3 regions of the Neobacillus sp. OS1-32 genome follow, and region 2 is predicted to be linked to each of the others. Evidence: riboswitches for the same ligand, from Rfam matches in the RefSeq annotation. Region 2 holds a riboswitch; each other region holds the start of a gene.
What was found. A riboswitch is a leader RNA that binds a small molecule or an ion and turns the genes downstream of it on or off. The one in region 2 is predicted to bind cobalamin.
Positions count from the first base shown of each region.

Region 1: it holds a riboswitch for cobalamin, as region 2 does, so the genes downstream of both, RCG24_RS14170 (energy-coupling factor ABC transporter permease) here and RCG24_RS06940 (ABC transporter substrate-binding protein) in region 2, are expected to answer to the same signal.
Region 3: it holds a riboswitch for cobalamin, as region 2 does, so the genes downstream of both, RCG24_RS11005 (ATP:cob(I)alamin adenosyltransferase) here and RCG24_RS06940 (ABC transporter substrate-binding protein) in region 2, are expected to answer to the same signal.

Region 1 is NZ_CP133263.1:2,852,147-2,862,808, reverse strand. It holds gene RCG24_RS14225 (mannose/fructose/sorbose PTS transporter subunit IIB) at 1-126, shown strand, start outside; gene RCG24_RS14220 (PTS mannose/fructose/sorbose transporter subunit IIC) at 187-996, shown strand; gene RCG24_RS14215 (PTS mannose transporter subunit IID) at 1,015-1,863, shown strand; gene RCG24_RS14210 (DUF986 family protein) at 1,942-2,397, shown strand; gene nagA (N-acetylglucosamine-6-phosphate deacetylase) at 2,536-3,735, shown strand; gene nagB (glucosamine-6-phosphate deaminase) at 3,736-4,467, shown strand; gene RCG24_RS14195 (phosphocarrier protein HPr) at 4,633-4,899, shown strand; gene ptsP (phosphoenolpyruvate--protein phosphotransferase) at 4,899-6,611, shown strand; gene RCG24_RS14185 (energy-coupling factor ABC transporter ATP-binding protein) at 6,836-7,699, opposite strand; gene cbiQ (cobalt ECF transporter T component CbiQ) at 7,715-8,485, opposite strand; gene RCG24_RS14175 (energy-coupling factor ABC transporter substrate-binding protein) at 8,495-8,779, opposite strand; gene RCG24_RS14170 (energy-coupling factor ABC transporter permease) at 8,776-9,453, opposite strand; cobalamin riboswitch at 9,651-9,848, opposite strand; cobalamin riboswitch at 10,035-10,214, shown strand; partial or broken gene cobJ (precorrin-3B C(17)-methyltransferase) at 10,344-10,662, shown strand, end outside.
Region 2 is NZ_CP133263.1:1,343,927-1,354,588, reverse strand. It holds gene RCG24_RS06950 (CapA family protein) at 1-243, shown strand, start outside; gene RCG24_RS06945 (GyrI-like domain-containing protein) at 485-949, shown strand; cobalamin riboswitch at 1,091-1,285, shown strand; gene RCG24_RS06940 (ABC transporter substrate-binding protein) at 1,472-2,437, shown strand; gene RCG24_RS06935 (FecCD family ABC transporter permease) at 2,403-3,476, shown strand; gene RCG24_RS06930 (adenosylcobinamide amidohydrolase) at 3,469-4,950, shown strand; gene cbiB (adenosylcobinamide-phosphate synthase CbiB) at 4,932-5,891, shown strand; gene RCG24_RS06920 (bifunctional adenosylcobinamide kinase/adenosylcobinamide-phosphate guanylyltransferase) at 5,872-6,459, shown strand; gene cobS (adenosylcobinamide-GDP ribazoletransferase) at 6,571-7,338, shown strand; gene RCG24_RS06910 (histidine phosphatase family protein) at 7,296-7,907, shown strand; gene RCG24_RS06905 (bifunctional adenosylcobinamide kinase/adenosylcobinamide-phosphate guanylyltransferase) at 7,859-8,284, shown strand; gene RCG24_RS06900 (ECF transporter S component) at 8,318-8,824, shown strand; gene RCG24_RS06895 (serpin family protein) at 8,821-9,537, shown strand; gene RCG24_RS06890 (transglycosylase domain-containing protein) at 9,593-10,662, opposite strand, start outside.
Region 3 is NZ_CP133263.1:2,165,111-2,175,772, forward strand. It holds gene RCG24_RS10970 (methyl-accepting chemotaxis protein) at 1-305, opposite strand, end outside; gene RCG24_RS10975 (hypothetical protein) at 392-571, opposite strand; gene RCG24_RS10980 (cytochrome b family protein) at 870-1,418, shown strand; gene RCG24_RS10985 (acyl-[acyl-carrier-protein] thioesterase) at 1,523-2,284, shown strand; gene RCG24_RS10990 (TetR/AcrR family transcriptional regulator) at 2,683-3,291, shown strand; gene RCG24_RS10995 (acyl-CoA dehydratase activase-related protein) at 3,427-7,680, shown strand; gene RCG24_RS11000 (hypothetical protein) at 7,690-7,917, opposite strand; cobalamin riboswitch at 7,984-8,194, shown strand; gene RCG24_RS11005 (ATP:cob(I)alamin adenosyltransferase) at 8,432-8,983, shown strand; gene RCG24_RS11010 (ABC transporter substrate-binding protein) at 8,980-9,927, shown strand; gene RCG24_RS11015 (CBO0543 family protein) at 10,070-10,594, opposite strand.

The DNA of each region.
Region 1 (10,662 bases), 1.5 Mb from region 2:
GTCGACAAGAAGGATCTTGAAGCATTCAACAAACTGAATGAACGCGGTATTGAGTTAGAAATCCGCAAAGTTATTGCGGATAGCAAAGTGGATCTCATGCCACTTCTAAAAAAACTTAATGACTAATCCCATTCTGTGGCTTCAGCAAATTTTAAATGAATAACCTTTTTTTGGGGGGGAATATCAATGGATATTTCAGGGGTTCAAATTGTTCTTATCTTTATTGTTGCATGTATTTCTGGTATGGGATCCATCCTGGATGAATTCCAGACTCATAGACCATTGATCGCCTGTACGCTGATTGGGTTAGTCTTAGGTGATATGAAAACCGGGATTATCATCGGCGGTACGCTGGAAATGATTGCTCTCGGTTGGATGAACATTGGTGCCGCCGTTGCCCCAGATGCAGCGCTCGCTTCCATTATTTCAACGATTCTGGTTGTTGCCGGACATCAACAAATTGGTGCAGGGATTGCGCTGGCAATTCCACTTGCCGCTGCCGGCCAAGTATTAACCATTCTTGTTCGCACGATCACGGTTGGTTTCCAACATGGTGCCGATAGAGCCGCAAAAGAAGGCAATCTGCGGATGATGGACTGGCTGCATATGTCGGCTTTATTATTACAAGCCATGCGGATTGCTATTCCGGCCCTTGTCGTTGCTCTAACTGTTGGCACGTCTGCTGTAAGAAATATGTTGGATGCGATTCCTGAAGTAGTCACAGGCGGCTTAAACGTTGCCGGCGGGATGATCGTAGTTGTTGGTTATGCGATGGTTATTAACATGATGCGTGCTGGGTATTTAATGCCATTCTTCTTCTTAGGTTTCGTTGTCGCGGCCTTTACGAACTTTAATCTTGTTGCCTTAGGTGTTATTGGTTTAGTTCTAGCTCTCATCTTTATTCAACTACATCCTAAATATAATACTCAATATGCAGCAGCTGCTCCTGCAGGTGATTCCGGCTTAGATGACGATTTAGACGACGAATTGGATTAAGTAAAGGAGAGCTGAGGAATGAGTACTGAAATGACAACAGGTCAAAAGAAATTAACGAAAAAAGATTTATTTTGGGTCTTTGTTCGCTCGAATTTTCTTCAAGGCTCTTGGAACTTTGAACGAATGCAGGCCTTAGGTTTTGCTTTCGGGATGACCCCGGCGATTAGGCGGTTATATCCAGAAGGCAGCGAAGAACGCAAGCAAGCGATGAAACGTCATAATGAATTCTTTAATACTCACCCATTTATGGCTGCACCCATTGTCGGCGTAACCCTGGCGATGGAAGAAGAACGAGCCAACGGCGCAGAAATTGACGATGCAGCTATTAACGGGATTAAAGTTGGTCTAATGGGACCGCTTGCCGGTGTTGGCGACCCAATTTTCTGGGGAACACTCCGTCCAGTATTTGCTGCACTTGGAGCATCCATTGCATTAAGCGGAAGTATTTTAGGACCGCTATTATTCTTTATACTCTTTAATGCTGTCCGCCTTGGCATGAGATGGTGGGGCGTTTCCTACGGTTACCGTAAAGGATCCGACATTGTGTCAGATATGGCTGGCAATGTGCTGCAAAAATTAACAGAAGGTGCATCGATCCTCGGACTATTTGTCATGGGGGCGCTGGTCAATAAATGGACGAAGGTCAATATTCCGTTTGTCATTTCCAAAGTGAAGAACCCTACGACTGGAAAAACTGATATCACAACAGTTCAAAGCGTACTCGATCAGTTAATGCCTGGACTAGTGCCATTAGCCCTAACCTTCCTATGCATGTGGTTATTACGCAAAAAGATTAACCCGCTTGTGATTATTTTAGGCTTCTTTGTAGTCGGAATTTTAGGCTATTGGGCAAATATTTTACGATAAAGGAAGACAACATTTCAATGGGAATCGACCTTTACCCGATTTCCTTATTAATATGGATAAAATGGAAGGGTGCAAACCATGTCCATTACAGGTATAATCTTATTGGTATTTATCATAGTTATGGCAGGATATTTAATCTATGAGTCAGCTGTTATTCCCTCATTAAAGGGAAAAACAGAGCTTGTTATTCCGTTGAGAAAACGTCTGCTGACTGATCAACTCATTTTTGCCGCAATGCTGATCATCCTGTATATTTCGAATTATTTTCGTGGGGTGAAAGGATGGGACAATTATCTGTTGCTCATTGCCTCATTTCTCTTTATCTATTATGTGTTTATCCGTTCTCCAAAGGCTCATTTTAAGGATAATGGCTTCTATTATGGGTTGTTCTATACAGAATATGATAGGATTAAAGAAATGAAACTGTCTGAGGATGGATACCTGGTTGTTGATACGGACCGCCGCCGGCTTCTTTTACCTGTAAAACGGGTTGAGGATTTGGAGAGTATTCTAAACCATCTTCTCGAACATTAGGACGTAGAAAAAGTTAGAATACATAAAAATATTCAATAGCCAAGAGAATCATATGGGGACGGTCTGGACATTATCTTTTACACGATACTATGGGGAAATCAATTCTTTGATGAGTTGATTGGGGCCAGAAAGGAAGGAATGAACGTGACAGCAAAAGATGATCCTGTGTTATTAATAGGTCCGCAAATATACTCAGACCATGATATTATTGAAAATGGATATATCAAAATAAAAAATCAGCAAATCGAAGAAGTTGGGTCTGCCGCTAATCTTCTAAATAAGGAAGGGTATAGGATTGTTAAGCTTCCTTCGGAATACAAGGCTATTCCTGGTTTTATCGATGTTCATATTCATGGTGTGAATGGTGCAGATACGATGGATGCTACAACCGAAGCATTAGATACGATCGTATCGGCTCTTCCAAAGGAAGGGACCACGGCATTTTTGGCTACCACCATTACACAAGAAAATAATCAGATAGAATCTGCGATCATAAATGCAGCGAATTATATCAGCAGCGAACAAGCACCAGGAAAGTCTGAGATACTAGGGATTCATTTAGAAGGGCCATTCGTAAATGCCAAGAGGGCAGGTGCCCAGCCAAGCCAATATATTATTGACCCTGATCTAGAGGTGTTTAAAAAGTGGCAAAGATTAGCAAACGGTTGGATTAAGTTAGTGACCCTCGCTCCTGAACGACCGGGCGGCATGGAGATGATCCAATATTTAACCGATCATGACGTTATCGCTTCCATTGGTCATACGGATGCATCGTATTCAGAAGTCATTGCCGCTGTTGCGATGGGGGCTAATCACGTAACACATCTGTTTAACCAAATGAGAGGGCTGCATCACCGTGAGCCGGGTGTCGCAGGTGCAGCACTTTTAGAAGAAAAATTAATGGCTGAACTGATTGTCGATGGCATCCATGTACGCCCCGAGATGGTGAGGTTGGCTTATAAGCTGAAAGGAAAAGCCGGCCTGATATTAATCACCGATTCAATGCGGGCAAAATGCCTGAAAAATGGTCAGTATGATCTTGGCGGACAGGATGTAACTGTAAAGGACGGCAAGGCAGTGCTTAAAGACGGGACTCTTGCCGGGAGTATTTTGAAGCTGGGCCATGCAGTAAAAAATATTATCGACTTTACCGGATGTTCACTTGAAGATGTGATTGAAATGGCATCTGTTAACCCTGCTAAGCAACTGGATATTTTTCACCGCAAAGGAAGCATAGCCGCAGGAAAGGATGCAGATATCGTTCTGCTTAATGAAAACTTGGATGTGAAGATGACCTATTGCAGAGGGGTGGAAGCTTTTGTAAAGGAGGACAACTAAATGCAAATCATTAAAGTGAAAAATTATCAGGAAATGAGTAATAAAGCGGCCGAATATATCATTCAAAAGGTCGTCCAATTTCCAAATTGTAACCTTGGGTTAGCTACTGGCGGTACACCGATTGGAACCTATCAAAATTTAATTGAAGATCATCAAAAAAATGGTACGTCTTACCGGGATGTAACCACCTTTAACTTAGATGAGTACATTGGTCTTGCTGCATCCAATAAAAACAGCTACCATTATTTTATGAATGATCAGTTGTTTAAGCATATTGATATTAATCCTGAAAGAACGTTTATACCGCGCGGAGATGCCGCAGATATTCAAAAAGAGTGTCTTCGATATGAGGAATGTATTGAAAGACACGGCGGAATTGATTTGCAGCTGTTGGGGATTGGCAGCAACGGACATATTGGTTTTAATGAACCAGGAGCTTCATTTGAGTCGAATACTCATGTTGTTAATCTGACGCAAAGTACAATCAATGCTAACTCCAGGTTCTTCGCCAATAAGGATGAGGTTCCAACTAAAGCGATAACGATGGGTATTGCAACCATCATGAAGAGTAAGGAAATCTTGCTTTTGGCTTCGGGAAGCAAAAAAAGTGAGGCGTTGTTTAAGTTGTTAAATCTCGAGGTCAACGAAGGCTTCCCGGCTTCTATTTTGCAAAAACATCCTTCCGTTACGATCATTGCTGATGAAGAGGCCCTATCCCGTGTTAAAATTTAAAACGGGAGCTCGACATACAAAATGCAGTTTGCAACTCGAGGGATAAGGTAAAGGCCATTACCAACCTGAATGTATATCATCCTGAGGTTCAGGAACAAATGGTATTTTTACACTCGTTTTTAGATGTTTCAAGTTAACTAATAAACAATAGGAGAATGAGATAAAATGGCAGAAAAACAATTTAACGTAACTTCAGATACAGGTATTCATGCACGTCCGGCGTCATTATTAGTTCAAACGGCCAGTAAATTTAATTCGAATATTAATTTGCAATATAAGGAAAAAACCGTCAATTTAAAATCGATTATGGGCGTCATGTCTTTAGGCATTAGCAAGGGGGCAGATATTATCATCTCAGCTGACGGCAGTGATGCTAATGATGCCTTAAAAGCTCTGGAAGAAATGATGATGAAAGAAGGTATTGCGAAATAATGGAATCTTTAAAAGGAATAGCTGCCTCTAACGGAATTGCGATTGCCAAAGCCTACCTGCTGGTTGAACCTGATCTGTCTTTTGAAAAACAGACCGTTGACGATGGAAATGCAGAAGTGGAACGGTTTCGTACGGCACTGGAAAAATCAAAGGAAGAGTTAAAATTAATTCAAAGTCATGCTGCAGAAAAATTGGGCGCCGATAAGGCAGCGATTTTTGAGGCACATTTGCTCGTTTTAAGCGATCCTGAGCTAACTGGACCGATCGAAGAAAAAATAACTGGAGAAAAGACGAATGCTGAAGCTGCCCTCAAAGAAACAGCAGACATGTTTGTCAGCATGTTCGAGCAAATGGATAACGACTATATGAAGGAACGGGCAGCAGATATCCGCGATGTAACGAAGCGTGTTCTTTCCCACCTGCTGGGGGTTCAAATACCGAATCCAAGCATGATTTCTGAAGAAGTTGTGGTGATTGCCAATGACTTAACACCATCTGATACTGCACAATTAAACCGTCAGTTTGTAAAAGGATTTGCAACCGATATTGGCGGTCGGACCTCGCATTCGGCGATTATGGCCCGTTCACTGGAAATTCCTGCAGTCGTTGGAACAAAAACAGCAACAGCCGAAATAAAAAATGGCGATTTGGTCATTGTCGATGGTCTAAAGGGGGAAGTGCATATTAACCCTGCAGCTGACCTGGTTGAGGAGTACGGTAAAATCTCTGAACAATATGAGCTGCAAAAAGCAGAATGGGCCAAGCTAGTAAACGAAAAAACGATTTCTGCGGATAATCACCATGTTGAACTAGTGGCCAACATTGGTTCACCCAACGATTTAAAGGCGGTCATCGAAAATGGTGGCGAAGGAGTCGGGCTTTTCAGAACAGAATTCCTCTACATGGGCAGGGATCAACTACCTTCGGAGGAGGAGCAATTTAATGCCTATAAAGCTGTTCTTGAAGGCTTAAATGGCAAGCCGGTTGTCATTCGGACATTGGACATCGGCGGTGACAAAAAACTTCCTTACTTGAGTTTGCCGGAAGAACTGAATCCGTTTTTGGGGGTTCGGGCGATCCGTTTATGTTTAATCGAACAGGATATTTTTCGGACACAGCTGCGTGCCTTGCTGCGGGCCAGCAATTATGGCAATTTAAAAATTATGTTCCCGATGATTGCAACCCTTGATGAGTTCCGGGAGGCAAAGAAAATATTTACCGAGGAAAAACAGAAACTGCTTGCGGACGGGCAGCAAGTTTCCGACCAGATTGAACTGGGAATCATGGTGGAAATCCCTTCTACAGCCGTGTTAGCCGATCAATTTGCTAAAGAGGTTGATTTCTTCAGCATCGGTACCAACGACTTGATTCAATACACGATGGCTGCGGACCGCATGAATCAGGGTGTATCTTACCTGTATCAGCCATATAGCCCATCGATTTTAAGATTGGTAAAGATGGTAATTGATGCAGCCCATGCTGAAGGAAAATGGGCAGGTATGTGCGGCGAAATGGCCGGCGATGAAACCGCCATCCCACTTCTTCTTGGTCTCGGTCTTGACGAATTTTCAATGAGTGCTACATCGATTCTGAGAGCACGTTCACAAATTCGCAAATTGAAAAAAACGGCTATGGAGGAGCTTACCAAGACCGTGCTGCAAATGCAAACCACGAGTCAAGTAATGGAAGCTGTACACCAAGCAACAAAATAGGTAAAGATGGTTGTTTAAAAAAATCAATAATCTTAGAAAGAGAAAATGTAGAATTCGTTCAAAGAAGGCTAGAACTATTAGGAAATTTCCGTTTTATTTAGAATCATTTCTAATGAATAACAGCCCCCTCCGATAATACGCCTGGATAGAGGGGGTTGTTCCTTTTATAAACTGAACAGCAAAAGTTGGTTTAGATTATTTTATGAGGGGTGGGTATTTTGTGATTATTGACCATTCTTCAAGATACGACTTGTACTGATTGACAACAGCTTCAAAAGATCTTCTTTTGTCCGCGGGATTTGTTTTTGTGTAGGAAAGTAATCATTGTCAATAAGAAATTGATAAAGGTCGAGAATCATCGGCCGCTCTAGGTTTGCCTTTTGAAAAAGGTCTTTCTGGAGAAATATTTCCTCCCTTCCCCCATTTCCAAGAACTTTGCCATCATGTAAGATAATAATCTCATCCGCCCATTCGAAAGCAAAATTGATATCATGGGTCGAGAGGACAATGGTTTTTCCATCACGGTTAATTTGATTTAAAAGATTAATAATCTTTTTCGCATAATAGCTGTCCAGACCGGCAGTTGGTTCATCCAAGATTAGGAGTTCGGGGTCCATGGAAAGCACACAGGCAATGGAAACACGCTTTTTTTGGCCAATACTTAAGGAATGAGTGGCTTTTTTTTGCAGTTCTAAAGTTCCAGTTTCTTTCATCGCCCAGTGAACCAAGCGTTCGATGGCATCTTTGGTCAGTCCCAAATTTCGCGGCCCATAGGAGATATCTTCAAATACAGTTGGAGAAAATAATTGCTCATCCGGATTTTGAAAAATGATTCCTACCTTTTGTCTTAGCGCCTGTAAATACTTCTTCGTATACTGGATCCTCTCCCCTTTAAAGGTAATTGACCCTGATAAAGGCTTAAGAATTCCGTTCAAATGTAAAAAGAAAGTGGATTTTCCTGCTCCATTGTTCCCGAGGATGGCTATTTTTTTTCCTTGGTTTAAGGTGAGGGAAATCCCCTTTAATGCTTCCGTACCATCCCCATAACGATAAATAAGATTGTTAGTTGTGATAATAGGTGTTGTCATATAAGGGGTTCCTCCTTAAAAGGTGAATAGCAAAACGAGCAATAACAGGACAATCATAAAAACACCCAAATTTAGTAAGGAAAGGCTGTACTCTCTTTCACTGCCGATAAACTCTCCATATCCGCCACGGGATTCGACAGCTTGATGTAGCTTAGCCGCTTTCTGAAAGCTTTTTAAAAATAAGGCAGTCGTTAAGTATCCCAAAGAGGTTAAGCCAGTTCTAAACGAAGTATACCCCAGCCTGGAAGACTGCGAATGGTAAATTTCCGCAGCCGTTTCAATTAGTGTAAATAAAAAACGGTAAGTGATCGCAATCATTTCAATGAAAAGCGGAGAGATCCGCCACTTTTTTAATAAATATAGAATTTCCACGAGTGGCGTGGTTAAAATGAGCAGGTATAAACAACTAATGCTGCCAATAGAAACCATAAATAGTTGAAAGGCTGCCCTTACACTCGACATATCTACATAGATGAACAGTTTCCCCATTGAAATATCAAAAATAATTTCGCTGCCGGGTATCGCATTCAGGGAGAAATTAACCATTAGAGGAATTAATCCCAAGAGAATAAAAGTAATCGGAAGAACTAATAATTTTATGTAATATTTTATAGGAATCCTTGCCAGAAGGATCATGATACTCGAAATCAGAAAAACTGTGAAACTTACCTTCATGTCTCTTGCGAATAAAGAGAACAAAAGCATAAACAGCGAAAAAGTAACTTTGTCAAAGGCGTGAATATCGCTGAAACGGTTATGGTAGGCGTACTGGTCAATTAACAACATCGCTATATATCACTTCATATCCTTGTCATGAATTTTGCGCTCTCGATAGGTCCCGATAATAAAACCGATGGCACCGGCACCTATAGCAGCTTGACCGGCAAATAAGAAACTTTCAACTTCACTGCTTGCCGGGGCCCAAAGGTAATTGACCCACGGTTTATAATTTGGCTTCAGAGAATGGACAATATCGGTTGCTCGTCCATCCGTCCCGGAAAAATCCGCTTGACCATGGATGAAAAACGGAATAGCAGTAATGAAGATAAAAACAAGAATTAAAAACGCATTATTTTTCATAGGTTAGCTTCCTCTCTGAAAGGAACTTTTAATAGTTTTAATACTTGAGTATTGTATTTAAATAGTAAATTCATCACGATGACCGTCAAGATAGCTTCACTTATAGCAAGCGGCAGCTGTGTAACTAAGAAAATGCTGGAGAATTTCAAAAAAGACGCTGCCACTCCACCCGTTGCCGCAGGAAAGGCTAATGCCAATTGGAACGAAGTAACAGAATAAGTAGCCAAATCACCTAACAAGGCTCCCGTAAAAAGAGAGACACGGAAAGACAGGCCGAGACGTTTTCCTAGCTGTATGATCCAATAGGCAACAAACGGACCGGCAACCGCCATAGAGAACCCGTTTGCACCGAGCGTTGTTAACCCTCCATGAGCAAGCAGAAGAGCTTGAAATAACAGAACAATGAATCCAAGTACGCTCATGACAATGGGACCGAATAAGGCTGTGCCTAAACCCGTTCCTGTCGGATGGGAGCTGCTCCCGGTAACAGAGGGCAATTTTAAGGCCGAGAGCACAAAGACAAAGGCGCCGGACAGACCTAGCATCATTTTCACTTCAGGTGCATCGGCAACAAGCTTGTGAATTTTTTTCATTCCGGCAAAAAGGAAAGGAAGGTAAATAGCCCACCAGATGATCACCCACTTCAATGGCAGAAATCCTTCAGCAATATGCATGGCATAAGCCGATTGATACGAATTAAGCCAAAAATAGATCGTAGCCGCTAATACTAAAATGGGGACAGTCCTCCGAAAAGGTTTTTTCTTCACTTCTCTCACTCCTTTAAATTGTAAAAAAAAGCATTCTGAACGTTAGGTTAGTTCAGAATGCTTTGGCTTTGTGACATTTTGAACATACCTATATCCCGTAGGCAGTTAAAACTTGAAAAACAGGCAGGTTTCCTGACTCATTGTCATCGCAGAACCGCGCCTTCCCTAGTCAAGGTTTTAAATTGACTAAGTGGCCTTCTTGCGGACTGCTCCAAATTACAGTGGCGGGAACCGTGCTGGAATTTAACCAGCTTCCCTTTTACGTTGATTAATTAATCAACACCCGTTTTCCCATGATTAAATTGTTATCACTAAGTATAGCCTTGTGTTTTTCGAGTTGTCCATGGAATATTTGTGACAGAAAGTTCAAAAATCCCTCGATAACAAGTCATATCTAAGTTCTAGCCAGTTGTGAATTTTTTGACAAAAATTGTTCACTTGTTAATTGTCAAATGTTGCTGTTTAATGATACTGACCTTTAAAAAAGTGAATAGGTAATACGTAAAAGTGCTCCGTTTTAAGGAGATAAAAGGGAAATCGGTTAGAAACCGATGCAGCCCCCGCTACTGTAACGCAAACGAAATTGTAGAATTCCACTGGAAAACCGGGAAGGGACAAGAGTAGGATGAAGCGAAGCCAGGAAACCTGCTTTTACGTTGTATCTTGTTCTTCGGAGGGAAGAATAGTGATAGCGTTGCAGTTAAAGACGTGTATCATTCGCTACTGTTAAAAAGCCTTAGCCACCTCCGATGGACTAAGGCTTTTTTGTATTGAAAGGAAAAGATGGAGGGGAAATGATGAAGGGAAAATTATTTGTGATTGGCTGCGGTCCGGGAAGTATGGAGCATTTGACAAAACGAGCGATAGATGCCGTAAGAGAGAGTGATTTCATCGTTGGTTATAAAACCTATGTGAACCTTATTAAAGACTTAATTACCACACAGGAAATCGTCAGTACGGGAATGTCGGAGGAAGTGGAACGGGCACAAGAAGCTGTCAAGTTGGCCAAAACCGGGAAAAAGGTAGCTGTGGTTTCAAGTGGTGATGCCGGTGTGTATGGAATGGCCGGTCTGGTATATGAGGTGCTGACCCAGCAAGGGTGGTCTGGCAAGACAG
Region 2 (10,662 bases):
ATAGCCTATTCGTTAGGCAACTTCCTTTTTCCAAACTATGTTAGAGGAAACGCAGCGCAAACGGGTATTTTGCACTTAAATATCGAAAATGAGAAAATTGGCATGTCTTTTGTCCCGTTTCGAATTTACCAGGATCGAATCGTGCCGCAAACAGCTGCTGAAAAAAACTATGTTTGGCGGGAGCTGCAAGGTCTGTCGTTTGGTAGGCTGCAAATTCAAAATGGCTCAATTATCGGCTATTGACAGTAATATGTACCGCTTACAGAGGATCACTTCATCCTCTGTTTTTTGTCGAAAAAAGATATAGGAAAATAATGTAAGAGGGCGTTGAAACAAAGTTAAACATTTATTTCCAAAACTATTTTAATTAAACGGAGTATGGAAAAAGTTTTTTTAAAATAGGGAAATTTTAAAATGTTTGCAGGAATTTATGGGATATTCAGAGAATAATAGGAATAAGATTTTTATAAAGGAGGAGGTTAAAATGGAATTTAGAATAGTAGAAAAAGAAGAGTTAAAAGTAGTCGGTATTTCATGGAATGGCACTTATTCGCAAGCCAAAATCATCCCACGCCTTTTCGATATAATGGAGAAGCGTCTTGAGGAAGTGCCTTTTCAGACAAAAGATCCGGTACTGATAGCCCCATTTCATAGCAGGGAATCGGAATTTACCTATTATGTAACCACACCTGTGGAAGAGGTTAAAGAAGTCCCAGAAGGTATGGTTGGATTTTCAATTCCACGAAAATATTATGTTCGCACCACCCATCTGGGAGGGCCGGAAGAGGTTGAAAATACATACCTGCGTCTGTTCAATTGGATGGAGGAATATGGTTATGAACAGGATCACCAGGCATTAAGTCTTGAAATCTTCCCAAAACAGCAAAATGCCGCAGGAAACCTCCAGTTTGAAATCTATCTACCGATTAAGATGTATAAAAATAACTGACATGGAGTTTGATATAAAATAGACAGTGAATAAATGAATCGAAAAGATTGTGTCGAAATTTAGAAACTTAACGTGAATAAGAAAAAAAAGTCGAAAAAACATATACAAACAAGCAGACTTTTTCTATAATGACGTTGACAAGGAAATATTCGAAAAATAGGTGTTAAAAAAATCTTTCAAAAAGATTTTGCTTAAAAGGGAAGTTTGGTGAAAAACCAACGCGGTCCCGCCACTGTAAATGGGAGCTGCCTATATCATGTCACTGTCAATTTGATGGGAAGACATAGGAAGCGATGACCATAAGCCAGGAGACCTGCCTATTTTCTTACGCCAATAAACCTACGAGGATAGGGAGGTGTGGAAGACTGGAATGCTTTTACTGATTTTTGGTAAATGAATCTAATCATACCAACATCCTCCACAGATAGGAGGATGTTTTTTTGTGGAGATGCAAACGCAGTCTTGATTAGGGTGTAAGGTACGAATAGCGCTTGTCACAATTACTAGAAGGTGGGTACAGACATGAAAAAACTATATTCATTAATACTTGCATTCATATTGATTATAGGAGTTCTTGTGGGGTGTTCCGGAAACAAAGAACAAAGCAAAGAAGACAATAAAGCGAATAATGATCAAAAAACAGAGCAGGTCTCCTTTCCGGTGACCGTAAAAGATGGTTTAAAAAATGATGTTATTATCAAGAAAAAGCCGAAAAAAATTGTCTCTTTAATCCCAAGCAACACGGAAATCTCCTATGCTTTAGGGCTAGGAGATAAGATTGTCGGAGTTTCTGATTTTGATAATTATCCAAAAGAAGTGACGAAAAAAGAGAAAATCGGCGGTCAAGAAATTAACGTCGAGAAAATTATTTCTCTAAAGCCTGATTTGGTGCTGGCACATGCATCAACAGCCCTCAATTTTAAAGATGGTATTCAACAATTGAAAGATGCCGGGATTGCCGTTTTAGTTGTCAATGATGCGCAGAACTTCGAACAAGTTTTTGATTCCATCACCATGATTGGTAAAGCAACCGGTGAAGTCACGAAAGCAGACAAACTGGTGACTAGTATGAAAGATAAGCTGGCAAAGATCAAAGAAAAGGCAGCGGGAATCAAAGAGAAGAAAAAAGTATTAGTTGAAGTTGCGCCCGCTCCAGAAATTTATTCACCAGGCAACAAAACGTTCATGAATGAAATGTTAAAAGCGATTAACGCGGAAAACATTATAAGTGATCAAGACGGCTGGGTGAAGATTGATCAGGAAGCCATGATTAAACGTAATCCGGATGTCATTCTGACAACATATGGTTACTATGTAAAAAATCCGGTTCAGCAAGTGTTAGCGAGTAAGGGTTGGGAAAATGTCACAGCTGTGAAAACTAAACAAGTATACGATGTTGATTCAGACCGAGTAACCCGTACAGGACCAAGAATTATTGAAGGAGTAGAGGATCTTGCCAAGGCTGTCTATCCGGAAGTTTTTAAATAATAAAATAACAGCCTATTTACTCGCCGGCATCTTCTTATTGCTTGCCATTTTATTAGGAATTGCCATTGGAACTGTCTCTGTTCCAATCCCGATTATTATAAAAATCATCACCGGTAATTTATTTGGCACGCTCAGAGCGGAACATATCGATCCGATGTATTCAAGCATTGTCATGAATATCCGTTTGCCGAGAGTCATCTTATCGGGTCTTGTTGGCGCCTCCCTTGCGATTGCAGGGGCGGCCTTTCAAGGGCTGCTCCGAAACCCGTTGGCAGACCCGTATACACTAGGCGTTTCGTCCGGGGCATCGGTAGGGGCCGTCATCACCTTATTTTTCAACCTTACCATTCCTTTTGTTGGTGCTTTTACTTTGCCGTTATTCAGTATTGTATTTTCCTTTATTACGATTTTTTGTGTTCTGATGTTTGCTCGTAAAATTGAACGCTCGATGCGGGTAGAAACGATCATTCTGACCGGCATCATTTTTAGCTCGTTTTTAGGTGCCATGATATCGTTGATGATTGCTTTAACGGGCGATGAACTGAGGCAAATTATCGGCTGGCTACTTGGCAGCGTCTCGATGCGCGGCTGGGTATATATTAAAATTATCCTGCCATTTTTTATCATTGGCTCGATCATCCTTATCTTCAATGCCAAGGAACTTAACGCCATGTCTTTTGGCGAAGAACGGGCCCACCATCTTGGAGTGAACGTTCAAAAACGAAAGCTAATTGTCCTTTCGGCCGGTTCGATTTTAACTGGGGCGGCAGTTGCGGTGTCAGGCACCATCGGTTTTGTCGGCTTGGTGATTCCACATTTGACGAGGCTTATTTGGGGACCGGACCATAAACATTTGCTGCCATTATCGATTTTTATCGGCAGCGGCTTTTTAATCTTGGCTGATCTGGTTTCGCGGATAATTATCTCCCCAACTGAATTGCCGATTGGCGTCATTACTTCATTAATTGGTGCACCGGTGTTTGCTGTTATTTTACTGCAGAGAAAAAGAATCGAAAGAAGTGGTAAAAATGATGCTTAGCGTACAACATGTATCAGGCGGTTATTCAGGGAAAGCAGTATTAAAAGATATTACATTCGGAGTAGAAAAAGGGGAACTGTTCGGAATCCTCGGTCCAAATGGCAGCGGTAAAACAACCCTGCTGAAAATGCTTAGCGGAATTCTGCCGTTTCAAGCAGGAGAGATTTTGATTGATGACAAACGGCTCAAAGAATACAGTCCAAAACAGTTGGCGCAAAAGGTCGCTGTTCTTTCACAGCATTCTTCGCAATCCTTCTCCTATACGGTAAAGGAAACCGTCTCGCTTGGACGATATGCTCACCAACGAGGCTTGTTTCAGACATGGTCGGACGAGGATGAAGCGGTTGTTCAAAGAGTGATGCAGCATATCGGCGTCTCCACGTTACAAAACAAAAACATCCAAGAACTATCCGGCGGTGAAAAACAAAGGGTGTTTCTCGCCCAGGCATTGGCCCAGGAACCGGAAATCTTATTGTTAGATGAACCCACGAACCACCTGGATTTATCCTACCAAAAGGAATTATTCGACCTGCTCAAACAATGGACAACCGAGAATCATTTAACGGTAATATCGATTTTCCATGATTTAAACCTTGCTGGTCTTTATTGTGACCGCTTGCTTTTGCTCGAAAAAGGCGTTATCAAAGTCAATCGCGAACCTAATGAGGTATTAAGAGAAGAAACCATTCGCGCTGTCTATCGAACAAATATTCATAAATTCCCTCATCCAAAGGTGGCCGCCCCACAAATGGCGCTGCTGCCAGAACGGCAAAAATCAGCACAACTGGTTGTCATTCAAGAAGGTATGTTACAGCAAGCTGATGAATTAATCTTCTTGAAGTCCCCTGTGCCGTTAAGAACGATGTCCTCAGGTGTGATTGGTTCGGGAACTGGCTGGTATCAGGCTTTTGTTAACCGTCATGTTGATAAAGATTATAACTGCAGTGATTTTCGCCAAGATATGGCCGATTTCCTACGGAAAAACGGATTTGAACCATCTGAAACAGTTGGAATGATGACTGCCGTAACGCTTGAAGATGTCGAATATCAAGTTTTCGAAACTGATGGCTTTTCTCTCTTTGCCGTCGTGACCGCCGGTGTTGGAAATGCCGTTGATGCCTCCAAAAGCGAGCTGCACACATTTGAAATCGTGCCCGGGACGATTAATACATGGGTTTTTGTCAATGGTGACCTGAGCGAGGAAGCGTTTATTCAAAGTATTATGACGGCAACCGAAGCGAAAGTGAAGGCACTGCATGATTTACAGGTAGTCGATGAAGTGACGGGAACGATTGCAACCGGCACATCCACCGACAGCATTCTTGTGGCAGCAACGCAAACCGGCATGGCACTAGATTTTGCCGGAACGATCACCCCTTTAGGGAAAATGATTAGTAAAGCAGTTTATCAGTGTACAATAAAAGCCATTCAAAAATCGCAAAAGAGGAAAAAAGCATGTTCGGCTATCATTTAATTTCGATTACGATTGCTTATGTTATTGACAAGCTGATTGGTGACCCTCCAAATTGGCCGCATCCGGTCCGCTGGATGGGGACATTGATTGCATTTTTGGAGAAACGATGGAATCGGGGCCGTGCGAAAAAAAGCAAAGGTGTAGCCATGCTTGGTAGCGTTTTATTGATAAGTTTTACCATTACTTTATCTGTGGTTTTGGCCGCTTATACAATCCATCCGCTTGTCGGGATGATCGTCGAAGCCGTCATCATTGCCACCACTATTGCCGAAAAAAGCTTAAAGGAGGCCTCAATTGAGGTGTATCAGCCGTTAACAGCAGGCGACCTCACGGAAGCTCGGAAAAAGCTCTCCTATATTGTCGGCCGGGATACAGACAACCTGAACGAAGCGGAAATTGCCAGGGGAGCGATCGAAACGGTTGCGGAAAATACAAGTGATGGTGTCACAGCCCCGTTATTTTGGGCGTTGATTGGCGGTGCCCCGCTGGCGATGGTTTACCGGGCGGCTAATACATGTGATTCCATGGTGGGATATATGAATGAGCGCTATAAAGAGTTCGGTTGGGCGTCAGCGAAATGGGATGATCTTCTCAATTGGATTCCCAGCCGGTTAACTGGAATGATCATGCTGCTGGGCAACCGTCCCGAGAGCATGAGTTACAAGAAAGCGTGGTCGATTTTATTTCGTGATGCCAAAAGACACCCAAGTCCCAACAGCGGCTGGCTGGAGGCGGCTGTTGCCGTCATCTTAGGTATTCAGCTCGGCGGAAAGAATTATTATAAGGGTTACGCGTCAGATCGGGCAAAAATGGGGGAACCACTATCCCCGATTAAGGCCGATCATATTTTAAAGGTAAATGCGATACTGGCTAAAACCGCTCTGTTATTCATCCTAGTATTATGGCTTGGAGGTGGCAGCATTGAATTTTTTATTTCCTGATACTTCTCTAATATTCATCACTGGCGGAGTAAGGAGCGGCAAAAGCAGCTTTGCCGAAAGACTTGCCGAAAAAGTGGCAGTAGAAACAGGCGGGCAGCTTACCTATCTTGCCACTGGCATCGCTACCGATCCCGAAATGGCAGCCAGGATTACCAAGCATCAACGAGATCGCGAAACAGCGGAACTTCCATGGAAAACGCTGGAGCAAGCTATCCATATTGGGGACGTTGCTTCGTCAGTAAACGATCATGATATTATCCTGTTGGATTGTGTAACGACCCTCTTGAATAATGAATTATTTTATAAAAACCAAGCCTGGGATGCTGCTTTTTTAGCAACGGTAAAAGATAGGATTGTCAGCGGGATCTGCGCGATAAAAAACCGGGCAAAAGCGATGATTGTCGTCAGCAATGAAGTATTATACGAACCGTATTCTGCGAACGAACTTGTTTTTACATATGGGCACTTGCTGGGGCAAATTCACCAACAATTAGTTCAGCTTGCTGATCAGGCCTATTTAATTGAGGCAGGGGTACCGCTGATTATGAAATCAGCGGTACGACAATGAATCGATCAATGCTTTACGAGCAGCTTAAAAGATTCGCTTGGAGTGGTCGTTGCAACAACATCAAGTAACCTTAGTGAATGAACCAAACACCGATTAGTGAGGCAAGATATGATGAAATTTATCAGAGGCTTTTTGATAGGCGTTCAATTTTTTACAGCGATTCCAATCAGCAAACAATTTCCGATGGATGAAGACCACCTGAAACGAACGATTCAAGCTTTTCCACTGCTTGGATTAGGGCAGGGAATGATCTATTCCTTCCTATTATATATACTGATTGAAAATACACCTTTTTCCCATTTGGCTGCTGCTTTCCTGTTATGGTTGGTAACGATTATTTTGACAGGTGGCATCCATCTCGATGCCTGGATGGATGTCAGCGATGCCTATTTTTCCTATCAGGATCAAGCCAGAAGACTTGAAATAATGAAGGACCCGCGAATCGGAGCTTTTGGTGTTATTTCCGTCATGATTCTATTAAGCTGCAGGTTTTTGTTTATTTATGAGATCACCTTGAACCCTCACTTGTTAACTTATGTATTGATTGCTATCATTCCTTTTTTAAGTAAAACCATAATGGGTGTTCTGCTGCTGACCGTCAGGCCGGCAAGAGCAGAAGGTCTCGGGTATCTTTTTCAAAAGGCTGCTACTGCCAAAGCGTTGTGGCTTTATCCTGTTTATTTATTGGCTGCAGCTATTTTGTTTCCACGTGCTGCCATCCTAATTGTGCCTGCGACAGCCTGTTATTTGTTTGCACGGTTAAAGGTCGGCAAATGGTTTGGCGGGATTACTGGTGATGTATTAGGCGCAACGGTGGAAGGGACGGAGTTGATTCTATGGCTGACCGTGTGGTTATTGCATTATTTCGTCACGGTATAACCGAAGAAAATAAACGAAGGGCTTACTTGGGATGGAATGATTCGCCATTAGCGGCGGAGGCGAAAGAGAGCGTGGTACATGAAGAATATGATGCTTATTTTTCCAGTGATTTGGGCAGATGTATCGCCATGGCAAAACAATTATTTCCAGATAAGACACCCATCCTCCTTCAAGAACTAAGAGAAATGAACTTCGGTGAATGGCAAGGTAGGACGTATGAACAGTTGCATGATAATCGATTGTATCAACAATGGCTGTCAAATCCCTATCATTCCAGCCCGCCAAAGGGTGAGTCTTTTCAGCAGTTTGCCGATAGAATTGAAGCCGGTTGGAAGAAGATTGTTGAGTTTCTCCTGAACAATCGTATTCACAGTTGTGCGGTCATGACCCATGGTGGCGTTATTAAATATCTATTAGCTCATTATGCCCCGCAGCAACAGGAATTTTGGAATTGGAAGACACCGCATGATGTCGCGTTTAAATTCATTTTTTCAAAACAGGCGTTAAGGAGGGGTGAACGATGCACTTTGTTACAGGAGGTGCCTTTAACGGTAAAAGGTCATGGGTAAAGGAGAGATTTGCGAATGCCTGCTGGCTGTCCGCCTATGAAAATGCCCAATTGCCAACTAATTTAACTGATATTAACAGCGAATTGCTCGTTTTGGAGGGGATCGAGATGTGGCTTAAGGAATTATCATCACAATCTGATCCTGCCATTTGCCGCGATATTTGGCGGCACACATTGGCCCAATGGGAATCCTGGGAAAGAGCAAATTCCCAACGTCAATTAATCATCATTGGTACCGATATCACAAAAGGGATCGTTCCCATGGAAGAGGAAAACAGGCGCTGGCGTGACGTAACAGGCTGGGCCTATCAAGATTTGGCTATCATGGCAAAAACGGTAGATGTCATCTGGTACGGTATCAATCAAACTATTAAATAGAAACGGTCAACGTTTCGTTTGGAGGAACAAAAAATGAAAGAGAAGCTTACTGTGAAATTTCTCAGCTGGATCGCTATGTTTATTGCTTTATCTGCGGTTGGGGCTTCGATTAAGATTCCAGCAATTATTGGCAGTGTCGCTCTTGATGCTTTTCCGGCGTTATTAGCCGCGGCATTGTTGGGCGGTGTCCCTGGAGCAATCGTTGGGGCATTGGGGCATTTATTATCTGCGTTATTAGGCGGATTTCCATTAGGACCGCTGCACTTTGTGATTGCCATAGAAATGGCGATTTTATGCTGGCTGTTTGGGGGTATGTATGGCAAAAACCATAAGCTTCTGGCGGGTGTTGTTTTTGTGCTTTTGAATACGTTTGCAGCGCCGTTTCCATTTATTTTTCTTATTAGTAAGGCATTTTATATTTCGATGTTGCCATCGCTTGCGGTTGGTTCTATTTTGAATGCTGCGATTGCCCTGATTTTGATCCCGCGTCTCGTACCGTTTGTGGCTCACGGATTTACTAAAGGAGAAGCAAGACGATGAGAAATGCGCTCGCCATTCCCGTGGATAAACAGACGACCTTGATTATTGCCAGCGATAATAGCGGTGCCATTGGGATGAAAGCAAATGACCATGTTCGTGTGCCATATGAAACGGTATCCTATTATTCTTTTCGTGTCGCCGCAATGGAATGTATCAGTGCCGGCGGCGAGGTCATTTCGGTTGTGCTCCAAAATTTTTGCGGCAATGAAGCTTGGGAGCAACTGGTGAAAGGAATTAACAAAGGCCTTGAAGAACTGGGACTACAGGATGTTTCGATTACCGGCAGCACGGAAAGTAACTTTTCCTTACTCCAATCAGCAATCGGACTAATGGTGGTAGGAAAAAGGATGACTCAAAAAGGTAACGAAATCGATTCTGAGGGGGTAAATTTGGCGGTTGTGGGGATTCCTTTAGTTGGTCATGAAGTGATCGAACAGGAAGATCAGGTCGTTCCTTTATCCATTTTTCAAAAGGTAAGTAAGCTAAATAGAGTTATCACCTGGCCGGTCGGCTCCAAAGGGATCCTTTATGAGCTGCAGCAAATGTTACCCGACCTTGGTTTGACAGCGGAAAGGGTCAAAACCGCTATTGATGTGCATAAATCATCCGGTCCGGCTACATGTTTTCTCGCTGCATATCGGGATGGACAGGCTGAAGAACTTGCAAAGCTTGCGGGAAACTATCTCCATCCGATAACCATTAACGAGGCTTGATTCCATCTTTTAAAAAGTTTGGTAAAATAAACGAAATAGCACGCCTTTGGGCGTGCTATTTGCTTAATTGCTTCACTTTTTCCACGACGGAATCGACAGCTTCGCCAATGGTATAGACTATTTTATCTAACCCTTTCTTCCATTTTGGCGCTTGTTCTTTAATCGTGTTTCCGAGCTCTTGGGCATTCTTATTTAATTCTTGGCTGATTTTTTTGGCCTGATTCTGAAAACTGTTGGCCTGATTTGTTTTTCCGGCAAGCTGGGCATTAACAGAGACAACATCAAAATCTTTCTTGGGTAAATAGGCGGAGGAAGTCCGCATGATTTCTCGAAAAATCGGCACCACGTTTGCCGAACTTGAACTGGGCAAATAGTGCTGGCGGTCCGTCTGATCGAAGCCAATCCAAATGGCTCCGACAAGATTAGGGGTGTAGCCAACCATCCATTGATCCTTTGTTCCTGTTACGCCGCTAAAAGGCAGCTGTGTTGAGCCTGTTTTTCCGGCAAGCTGGATGCCGGGAATTTGGGCCCGTCTTCCGGTCCCGGATTCCACGACATTCAGGAGCATTGAGGTCATTTCATTTGCTACTTTTGTTGATGTAACCTTTGTGGTAACAGGCTTCCGTTCGGCAATCACATTGCCTGTCGGTCCAACAATTTTGGTAATCAAATGGCTTTCCTGTCGTTCGCCGCCATTCGGAAAGACAGAAAAGGCATTGGCCATTTGCATCGGAGATACCCCTTTGCTCATGCCGCCGAGGGCAATTGCCAGGTTTTTATCGTTTTTTTCCACTGGGATGCCGAACTTATCCAATTTGGCAAGACCTTTATTAAGGCCAACCTGGTCAAGCAGCCAAACGGCCGGAATATTAAGTGATTCCTCAAGCGCCTTGTACATCGGCACCTTTCCTTGGTAGGTCCTTGAGAAGTTTTCCGGCTTGTACTTACCGAATGTCATCGACTTATCCTCAAGCATCGACGAATATTTATAGCCATTTTCTAATGCCGCCGTATAGACAACCAGCGGTTTTATCGATGAGCCTGGCTGGACCCGCAATTGTGTCGCCCGATTAAAGCCGCGGAATATATGGTCACCGCGTCCGCCGACAAGGGCACGTGCGCCTC
Region 3 (10,662 bases), 820 kb from region 2:
TTTGCCGCATTAGCTGACTGGTGCTCTGCATCCGCAATGATTTTGTTATTATCTTTTTCTACTCTTTTTGTTAAAACATCTAAAGAAGCGATCGTGCTGCTTCCGCTTTCCGTCATGGCTGTTAATTTTCTTTGTGCCTCCTCTTTGTCGTTCCTTTTAGAGGCTTGAAGAAATGATGAAAGATCAGAAGCATAGGTTTCAAAATTTTTATTAAAGATATTCAATTGGTCATTATTCTCTTTGTTAATAATGAACTGATGAACTTCTTTAATATCTTTTCTAGCATCAGCAATCTTTATATTCATGAGGTTTTCCAAATTTTCTCTGCCTTTATCACTGGCATCCAACGAATAATTACTAGAAAACATGCCAATATAAAGGACATCTTCTTTTAAACTTCCAGCAATTGAAGCTTTTTCATTTGCTGATTACCAATTTGATGAATTTTACTTGTTGAATCACTTATATATTTATAGGAAAAGGACGATATAAACACAATCACTAAAAATACAATAATATAACTGCTCCACAATTTGATCCCCATTGAAAACAGATTTTTCTTTTTCTTCATTTTACCGTCTCACTTTCATTCTGAGATATAGATTCAATATATTATATCAAGCTAAAAAAACGCCTTCAAAGGAGGAAATTGGCATTTTATTCTTTTCAGAACATTTTGTGTGTCAGAAAAATGACATTTTTGATTTCACTCAACGGATACGAATATAAAGGGCTCGTTTTAGAAGAAAATCTTTAGCAGCTGCAATTCACAGCAAAAAGAAGTTCAAAAATTCTCTTACTTTTTCAGACATTTTTCATTTTGGACGGTTAGGCTAAAGATAATAAATCTTACGAAAGGAGTTCCTTCCATGAATTATAAAGTGATATTCATCGGATTGTTGTTTGTTTTTGCTCTTGGTTTTGTTTCAGCAGGAAGTCACCTTGTTTCAGCCGATGATGATTTCGATAAAAAGTATGAACATCATGAAGGACACGATAAAGATGAAAAAGACTATGAGGATATTGGTAAAACGGTTGGCTGGGGAACCGCTGCAGCGATAGGAGCAGCGGGACTGATTTTTCCAATCAGAAGATCGACGAAATTCATGGTAAAAAATTTCCCCGATAGGAAGAAGCTTTTTATCTCCCTCTCTAAGTTTTTTGGAAAATATCATCTTTTTATCGGAGTTATTGCCTTGGGCTTAAGTATCACTCATGGTGTTGTCATGTACTTAGACAAAGGTGAACTGGAAGGTGAAGGGATGATTGGCTTAGCCGCAGTTATCTTAATGGCAATTGCCGGCATCGTGGGGGCAGTCTTATTTAAAAATAAAAAAGCCAAAACTCTGCGAACCGCCCATACAGGTGTGATCGCTTTGGCTATTCTAATCGGATTGATTCATATTTTTGCTTCATAACTACGTGTGCCCTAGAGTTAGACAGGCCCTGGCTCACCGGTAAACTGCTTGTTTTTATGCCGATATGGTACAATAAAAAGACATGATGCAAAGGAGTAATGGAGATGGAATCTGTATCATCGATTTTTAAAAGACAGTACCATATCGACCTTAGAGATGTTGATTTCAACAAACAGTTAAAGTTAAGCACCCTTTTCAGTTACTTCCAAGATATCGCTAGTTTGGCTTCCGCGGACCTTGGTTTTGGAATTGAAACGCTGGAGAAGAAATTTGGGGTAGCTTGGATTTTAACCCGAATTCGCGTCGATATCCTCCGGATGCCCAATTGGGATGAGGAGATTACGATTGAAACCTGGCCCTTGGAACCAACCAGGGTGGAGTTTGACCGTGATTACCTTGTCAAAGATGCCAGCGGGAATATAATCATCAAGGCTGTATCCAAATGGGTGATTATGGATATAAAAGAGCGAAAAATTAAACGAAGTGACCTCATTCAGATTCACTATCCGGAGAAAATAACGAAACGAGCCATCGCGGGAAAGTTAGCAAAACTAAAGGATTTTGGCAAGTTAGAACCAGTGTACGACAAAGTCATCGGATACAGTGACATCGACTTTAATGGTCATTTAAACAATTCCAAATATGTCGACTACATCATGGATTGCTTTCCGGTGGCAGATCACCAAAACTACACGATTCAAACCATTGATCTCAATTTTAATCAAGAAGCATTGCCTGGTGATTCGATCACGCTTTTTAAAGACACCTCAGGAGTGGATGAAAATGTCATATACATAGAGGGTGTCAATCAAACGGACGATAATGTGGTATTCAAATCACTCATTACGATTAAAGAAAACAGTTAGGCTGATCCTCCCACCTGCGGAGCGTTCACTGCCTGCTTATGAAAAAACTGCTCCGCCAATCTTAGAAAAACAGGATCATGTCTTAAATGAGAGGTTTTAGAAAAAACTAAAACCTCTTTTTTATTTCTTTTGATTCTCAGTTGACCTGAGCTAACCTAGACCTTTTTCGGATAGGTAAATCGCTCCTTGCTGCCCGAACAAATCTCCATTTTCGTTTTTTGGGTAACTAGACCCCAGCTTGGCCCACCCTCTGCTGATTCCATTAACCATTACCACTAGTGGCAAAGTTTGCTAAAAAGTTCAAAAAGTTGTCATGAACACCTTGTAAAACATTGGTATAGTTAGATTAAACAGTGTTTAAAACAATGTTTAAAACACAACAGAAATCGGGGATAAAAATGAATAATATCACAGAATCGGAATTCACAAAGAAGGAGCTTATTCTCAAAGCGACTTTGAACCTGATTAAAAAACAAGGCTTTGAAGGCGTAACGATGAGGAAAATTGCTTCTGAAGCAAAGGTAAACGTTGGCCTTGTCAATTATCATTTCGGTTCCAAAGATAAGTTAATCAATGCGGTGATCCAAATCCTCGTCGATTCCCTAAAGGAAACGTTCACCATATTGGATGATGATTCGATCGAACCAAGACAGCGGTTAAAGCAATTTCTGCTTCAATACATCAATGCCTATTATCAATATCCCTTTATTGCACAGCGAATGCTTGTCGAAGGGACCATCATTTTTGACAGTCAAAAGGAATTTATCCATTTTATGAAAGCATTCGGGATAAAGAAAATGCAGCATACGGTTGAACAATTAATCGGCAAAACAGAACCGGAAACGCTCATTATCATTATGTCTAATCTATTAGGGGCAACGTTTTTGCCTGCGTTGATTGAACCATTGTATGAAAAAGTGACCGGTTTTCGGTTTCCTGAAATGGAAAAAAGAATTGATCTTTTATTGGATCGCTATTTTTCCGATGCAAACTCAGAAAAGACATGATTTTCCTAGTTGCCCGATGATTATTTTTCGTGAAACAAACTAATAAAAAGGTGTGTTTCTCAAGGAGGATTTTGCTTTTTCTTTTACCAAAGCAAGCTTATAAAAAGACATGATGTTTTCAAGGAGAGGGGAACCATGGAACTGAAAGTTGGCCTTGATGTTGGCTCAACAACAGCCAAACTCGTTGCCTTAAACAACCAAAATGAAATTGTCTTTAAATTTTATCAACGGCATTTTTCTGATATCAAAACGACCACATTAAGATTGTTGCGTCTGGTGTCTGAGCGATTTCCTTATGCAAAACTGAAAATGAATGCCAGTGGTTCATCAGGCCTTGGATTATGTGAACCGCTGGGTATCCCGTTTATTCAAGAAGTCGTTGCCTGCACGGAAGCGGTAAAATCGACCGAAAATGATATTGATGTCATTATCGAGCTGGGCGGTGAAGACGCCAAGATCATCTACCTTACAAACGGAATTGAGCAGCGAATGAACGCTGCCTGCGCCGGCGGAACGGGGGCGTTCATCGACCAAATTGCCACCCTGCTAAATACAGATGCCGCTGGATTAAATGAACTGGCAAAAGGCGCAGAAAAAATCTATCCGATTGCCTCAAGATGCGGTGTATTTGCGAAAACGGATATCCAGCCGTTGATAAATGAAGGAGCCCGAAAAGAAGATATCGCTGCATCTGTGTTTCAGGCGGTCGTCAATCAAACCATCGCCGGACTTGCAAACGGCAGACCGATTCGCGGCAATGTCGCCTTCTTAGGCGGTCCGTTAACTTTTTTATCGGAACTGAGAAAGAGTTTCATACATACCTTAAAGCTGACCGGTGAACATATATTATACAGTCAGGACGGGCATTATTATGTCGCGATCGGGGCGGCCCTGGAAAGCAATAATAATGAATCAATTGAAGTGGACAAACTGATTCAAATCCTTGCGAATATGGATCAAGCTGTCAATGTCGACCAGTCCAAACGGCTTGAGCCCCTCTTCCGTTCAAAGGCAGATTATGAAGCATTCAAAAGCCGCCATTCCTTGGCAAAAGTAAAACAAAGTCCGCTGTCAGCCTATTCCGGTCACGCTTTTTTAGGGATCGACGCCGGGTCGACGACAACGAAAATGGTGTTAACCGGTGAAACCGATGAAGTGCTGTTCCGTTTTTATGAAAAAAATAAAGGGAACCCGATTGGAACCGTCCGTGAAGGCTTAACGGCTCTGTACCAAGCGCTGCCGGTGGATGTGAAAATTGTCCGTTCCACCGTAACCGGATATGGCGAAAAATTAATTCAGGCAGCCTTTCGGATTGACGATGGGGAAATTGAAACGGTGGCCCACTATACTGCGGCAAAGCAATTCCAGCCGGATGTCGACTTTATCATTGACATCGGCGGCCAGGATATGAAGTGTATCAAAATCAAAAACGGCGTGATTGACCAAATCTTACTGAATGAAGCATGCTCGTCAGGCTGCGGCTCGTTCCTCGAAAGTTTTGCAGAAACGTTGGAAAAAAGTGTCCAGGAGTTTTCTGAAATGGCCTTAATGGCGGAGGCACCAGCCGACCTCGGATCACGATGTACCGTGTTCATGAATTCAAAAGTTAAACAATTGCAAAAAGAAGGCGCCAGCATTCCCGACATTTCCGCCGGCTTGGCACATTCGATCATTTCCAATGCGATTTACAAAGTCATTAAGCTCAAATCAGCCGAACAGCTCGGCAATCATGTGGTCGTCCAGGGAGGAACCTTCCTCAATGATGCCGTCCTTCGCTCGTTTGAAAAAATTACCGGTAAACAAGTTATTCGTCCGGATATGGCGGGATTGATGGGAGCCTACGGCTGTGCCCTGATTGCCAAAGAAAGATGGGATGGACAATCGGTGTCTTCGCTGCTACCGGTGGAACAGCTCGGCAATTTTACCCTGCAAACGTTCCACCGCCGCTGTGGTAAATGTGAGAATAACTGTCCGATTACCGTGAATAAATTCTCTGACAAACGGTCCTTCATTACGGGGAATCGCTGCGAGCGGGGGGCCGGAAAGCAAAAGCAAAAAAGTCCATATCCCAATTTAGTTGAAGAAAAATTGGATAAAGTATTTAACCGTGTCTGCCTTGAAGGCGATGAAGCGGAAAGAGGAAAAATCGGCCTGCCCCGTGTGTTAAATATGTTTGATAACTATCCGTTCTGGCACCGCTTCTTCACCGAATTAAGTTTTGAGGTGGTTTTATCGGACCCTTCCAGTAAGGCCATTTTTGAAAAAGGGATTGAAACCATTCCGTCAGAATCTGTCTGTTATCCAGCCAAGCTTTCACATGGTCATATTTTGAACTTGATTGAAAAAGGCGTCAAGACCATCTTTTATCCGTCCGTTGTTTTTGAAAAACGGGAAAATCAGGCCCAGCAAAATCATTACAATTGTCCGATTGTGGCCTCCTATCCTGAGGTGATCAGGGTGAATTTGGAGAAAGTCTTTATTGATAATCAAGTAACATACTTAAACCCATTCTTAACGATCGATCATCCTGCCGCACTGTTGAAAAATCTGAGTGAATGTTTTCAGGACATTCCAAAAGTCGAACTCAAAAGGGCTCTTAAGAAGGCCCAGGCTGAAAAAGAGGCCTATACCGAATGGCTGCACAGACGTGGCGAGGAAGTCATTGCTCAATTACGCAAAGAACAGCGAAAAGGGATTGTCTTTTCGGGGCATCCGTATCATATTGACCCTGCGATTAATCATGGCATTCCGGGTGAGATCAATAAATTGGGGTTCGCCGTGTTAACCGAGGACGCGATTGTCCAGCTGGCTCCGGAGGATTTGGAGGTGGATGTCGTCAATCAATGGACCTATCACTCCCGACTTTATCAGGCGGCAGATGTGGTTAAAAAAGAACCTTGTCTCGAACTGCTGCAGGTTACCTCCTTCGGCTGCGGGCTGGACGCGATCACAACAGATGCGGTACAGGAAATTTTGGAGGAAAGCAATCAGTTATATACGTGGATAAAGATGGATGAAGTCAGCAATTTGGGAGCAGCACGGATTCGTCTTCGTTCCTTAAACGCAGCCATTGAAGAGAGAGAAAATCATCCAGAATTACAGCATAAACAGAACACAGCGAAAATCAGACCGCCTAAATTTGCCAAAGGTGATAAAAAAAGATACACGATCCTTGCACCGCAGCTGCTGCCCAGTCATTTTGATCTGTTTGCCAAGGCGTTTGCTCTCGATGGATATGATTTAAAAATATTGCAGGATGTCAAAGATGCCGATGTCGAGGTTGGATTACGCTATGTCAACAATGATGCCTGTTATCCGGCGGTCATCACAATTGGTCAGCTTGTCGGCGCTTTGAAGAACGGAGAATACGATTTGGACCGAACCGCTGTGATTATGTCGCAAACCGGCGGCGGCTGCCGGGCAACCAACTATTTCGCGCTGCTAAAGAAGGCGTTGCGGAATGCCGGAATGCCTCAAGTTCCTGTGATCTCCTTAAACGGCGGCGGGATGGAGAAAAAGAATCAGCCGGGATTTAAGATCTCCCCTACGCTCGCCAAATCGATGGTAATTGCCGCCTGTCTCGGTGATTTGCTCATGCGATTGAAACTTACCGTCAGGCCCTATGAAAAAGTCACCGGCAGCACCGAAAAAGTTTATCAAAAATGGCTAGAATCCAGCAAGCAGCTGTTAGAAGCGTTCTCGATGCGCGCATATAAGAAAGTGATTAATGAGATCATTGCCGATTTCAGCGAAATTGAAATGATTCCAGAGCGAAAACCGCGGGTCGGAATCGTGGGTGAAATACTTGTTAAATTCCACCCATATGCCAACAACCAGCTGATTGAAACCATCGAAAAAGAAGGCGGCGAAGCCGTTGTTCCGGACTTTATTGATTTCTTCTTATATGGGCTTTACAACCGGAAATATAAGGTGGAGCACTTTGGTAAATCCAAACTGAATATTGCCATTGGAAAAGTAGCGATTCAATTGATTGAATATTATCGCAGTCCGATCCGTGAGGCTCTGTTAGCAAGCGAGCGCTTTGAAGCTCCACTAAAAATTTCCGAAGTGGCGGAAAAAGCATCACGCTTCTTAAGTATCGGCAATCAGATGGGGGAAGGCTGGCTCTTGCCGGGAGAAATGGTTGAGTTAATGGACTCCGGCGTTGATAATGTCGTTTGCGTCCAACCGTTTGGCTGCCTGCCAAATCACGTTATCGGCAGAGGCATGTTTAACGGCATTAAGAAGGAATATCCAAATGCCAACATTATTTCGATCGACTATGACTCTAGCATCAGCAAAGTAAACCAGGTCAATCGCATCAAGCTGATGATTAATATCGCTAAAAACAAACTAAAACAAGAAAATGATCTAATCATGAAATCATGACAATGGCTGTTAGGCACTCTGTGAATTTTTCACATAGTGCCTTTTTCCTATTGACGCGCTGCTCCTTTCAATTGGCGGGTTGCACTTTTTGATTGGCGCTTTTCCCGCTCCTATTGGCGCCTTGCTCCTTTCAATTGGCGTTTTTCCCGCTCCTATTGGCGCGTTGCTCCTTTCAATCGGCGTCTTATCCGTTCCAATTGGCGCACCTAAAATTAATACCACAAAAATTTCTACCAATCTCCAAGTATTCCACAAATTTCTTTATTTTTCAGCAAATAAAGTGTACACTATTTCTTAAGTGAATATAGCTTGCAGGGAATAGGTTGCTAATTCGTTAGCTTAATAGGGAATCCGGTGAAATACCGGAGCTGTTTCCGCAACTGTAAGTGCTGATGAAATAAGAAATAGCCACTGTTTGTCAAAGAGTCAAAGACTCAACTTCAGGCAAATGGGAAGGTTCTTAGAGTAAAATGATGCACAAGCCAGGAGACCTGCCTATTCTTGAACGTATTATGCTCTTCGGAAGATAAGAGGATTGTACGGCAGATTTCATCTGGTTCTTACATATTTTAGCAAGAATCTACAGCCGGCCAATTTTTTATCTGGGCGGCTTTTTTGTATTTAAAAACAAATTGTCGGTCGGATAACTTAAATAAACAAACCATCTTTATATATTTGTCTTACTCTTCTTCCGAGGAACTTGATATCGCAGGTGTTTCACAAAAATAAAATTACAAGGAGGAGAGTAATCATGCCAAAAAAAGACTTGCGATTTCTTTGTTATCCCTTTATGCGTGAGTCAGCCTCGACCGTCGATTTTGAAATCCGGACCGATTCATTAACGACGAAAATTGGCTTGGCCGCGTCATTAACAAAGGATATCCCGATTATCCACGAAGATTTACTGTATCTGCTTCCCATGGCCTACCATCTTAATGGCTCAGCACGGGGAAAGCTTGCCATTCAAGAGAAAGATTTAGAACGATTAAGCATGATGTATGATTTTTATGAAGCTGAGGTGAAAGATCGCATTGATCAGTTCCTGCTTCCTTATGGAACGACGGCCGCCTGTGTTCTTCATACTTGCAGGAGTGAAGCCAAAAAATCTGTCAGAGCTCTACATAAGCTGAGTCTCGAAAAAGAAATTCCGGAAATTCTGTTCGACTACACTCACTTGCTGGCGAATGTCCTGTTTTTGATGGCGGTTTATACCAACAAGCAGAACGGCATCCGAGAAATTCCATTTATCAGTAAATCCTATCCAGTAAGACAAAAAAGGAACTTGGAGGGTCAAAATCAATGAAAAAGAAATATTTACTCAGCATATTAACTATGATCATCATGATTGTTTTTGCAGCTGGCTGTCAGTCAAATGAAAAAAGCACGGCTACTGCTAATCCGCAAAAGCCCGCAGCAAAAACAACTTCGTATTCGGTAACGGACGACAGAGGGAAAAAAATTACTTTTAAAAAGGTTCCGGAAAAGATCGTATCCTTGCAGCCAAGCAACACGGAAATATTATTCGCCTTGGGTGCCGGTAATAAAATCATCGGTGTGACTGACTTTGATAACTATCCAAAAGAGGCAAGTAAGATTGAGCGGGTATCTGATTCTGTTAAAATGAATGCTGAAAGAATTATCGAACTCAAGCCTGATGTAGTGTTGGCCTATACAATTGGAGATAAAAACGCGCTTAAACCGCTGGAAGATGCCGACATTCCCGTTTTTGTGATTCAATCGGCTACTACTATTGAAGATGTCTATGGCGATATCGCACAAATTGCTGAGGTCATGGGGGTTAAAGAGAAAGGCGAACAGCTTGTTGAAGAGATTCAGTCACAAGTTAAACATGTCGAAGAAAAACTACAAGGCATAGAGAAACAAAAGCGGGTCTACTTCGAAATCAGCCCGTCACCAGACATTTATACAACCGGAAAAAATACATTCCAGCAGGAAATCCTGCAAAAAGCAGGGGTGGAGAATGTCTTTGCTAAACAAGAAGGCTGGGTAAAACTTTCAGAAGAAGATGTGGTCAAGCAAAACCCCGAGATCATTGTCACGACGGTGAATTATACAAAAGACCCGATTGGCGAAATCAAAGCTCGAAAAGGGTGGAAAACGATCAATGCCATTCAAAAAAATAACGTCTATCAATTAGACCCGGACATCCTGTCCCGCCCAGGCCCAAGAATCGGCGAAGCAGTAGAGCTGGTAGCTAAAACTGTTTATCCTGAACTATTCAAGTAGCCTGGAGGAACGAGGGTCTTCCCAATACTCTTATACAAAAAAATAATGAGAACCAATCATATTACAAAAGCTGGTTGGTTCTCACTGTTTACAATTTTAGGTATTTGCTGAAACGATTGCCTTAAAAAAACGTTAGGGTATTTCACCTAAACACGTCGTTCGGAACATCAAATATTTTCCATAAAAACAAAACAAAGACGAAAGAGAAAAGCCATGCCAGCCATGGACGGGTATAGTGGACTCTAAGGGTGATGAACATAACGACATTAAACAAGATGGACCAGGCAAGATTCCATCCATTGTAATACTTGATTAGGTTAAAAAAGTTATCGACTAATTCATTAGCAATGTAAAGCAATACCCAGCCGGTAATATACAATATTTGTTTGATTCTTTTTTCCGGAAATTTGGATAAGTAAATAAACGTGGTGGTGGGATATTTAATAGCCATAATTGAGAAAGAGACATGGGCATTAGTCAATCCGATATTTTCATCGATTCCTTGCGGGTTATACTTCCACATCGGGTAACAGTCAGATAATAAATAGAGATATAAAAAATCCCCCAGCAAAAAGAACAGATAGGTAGGATAGTACTTATGCCAATTCTTAAGGTCACCCCATTTAAAAAATGCAAACAGCCAAATTAATGCGTAAACTACATTCAAAATGCAACATCCTCCAACATTATTACTAACTATATTATTTCCACTATTTTCCTAAAATAACATTTTTT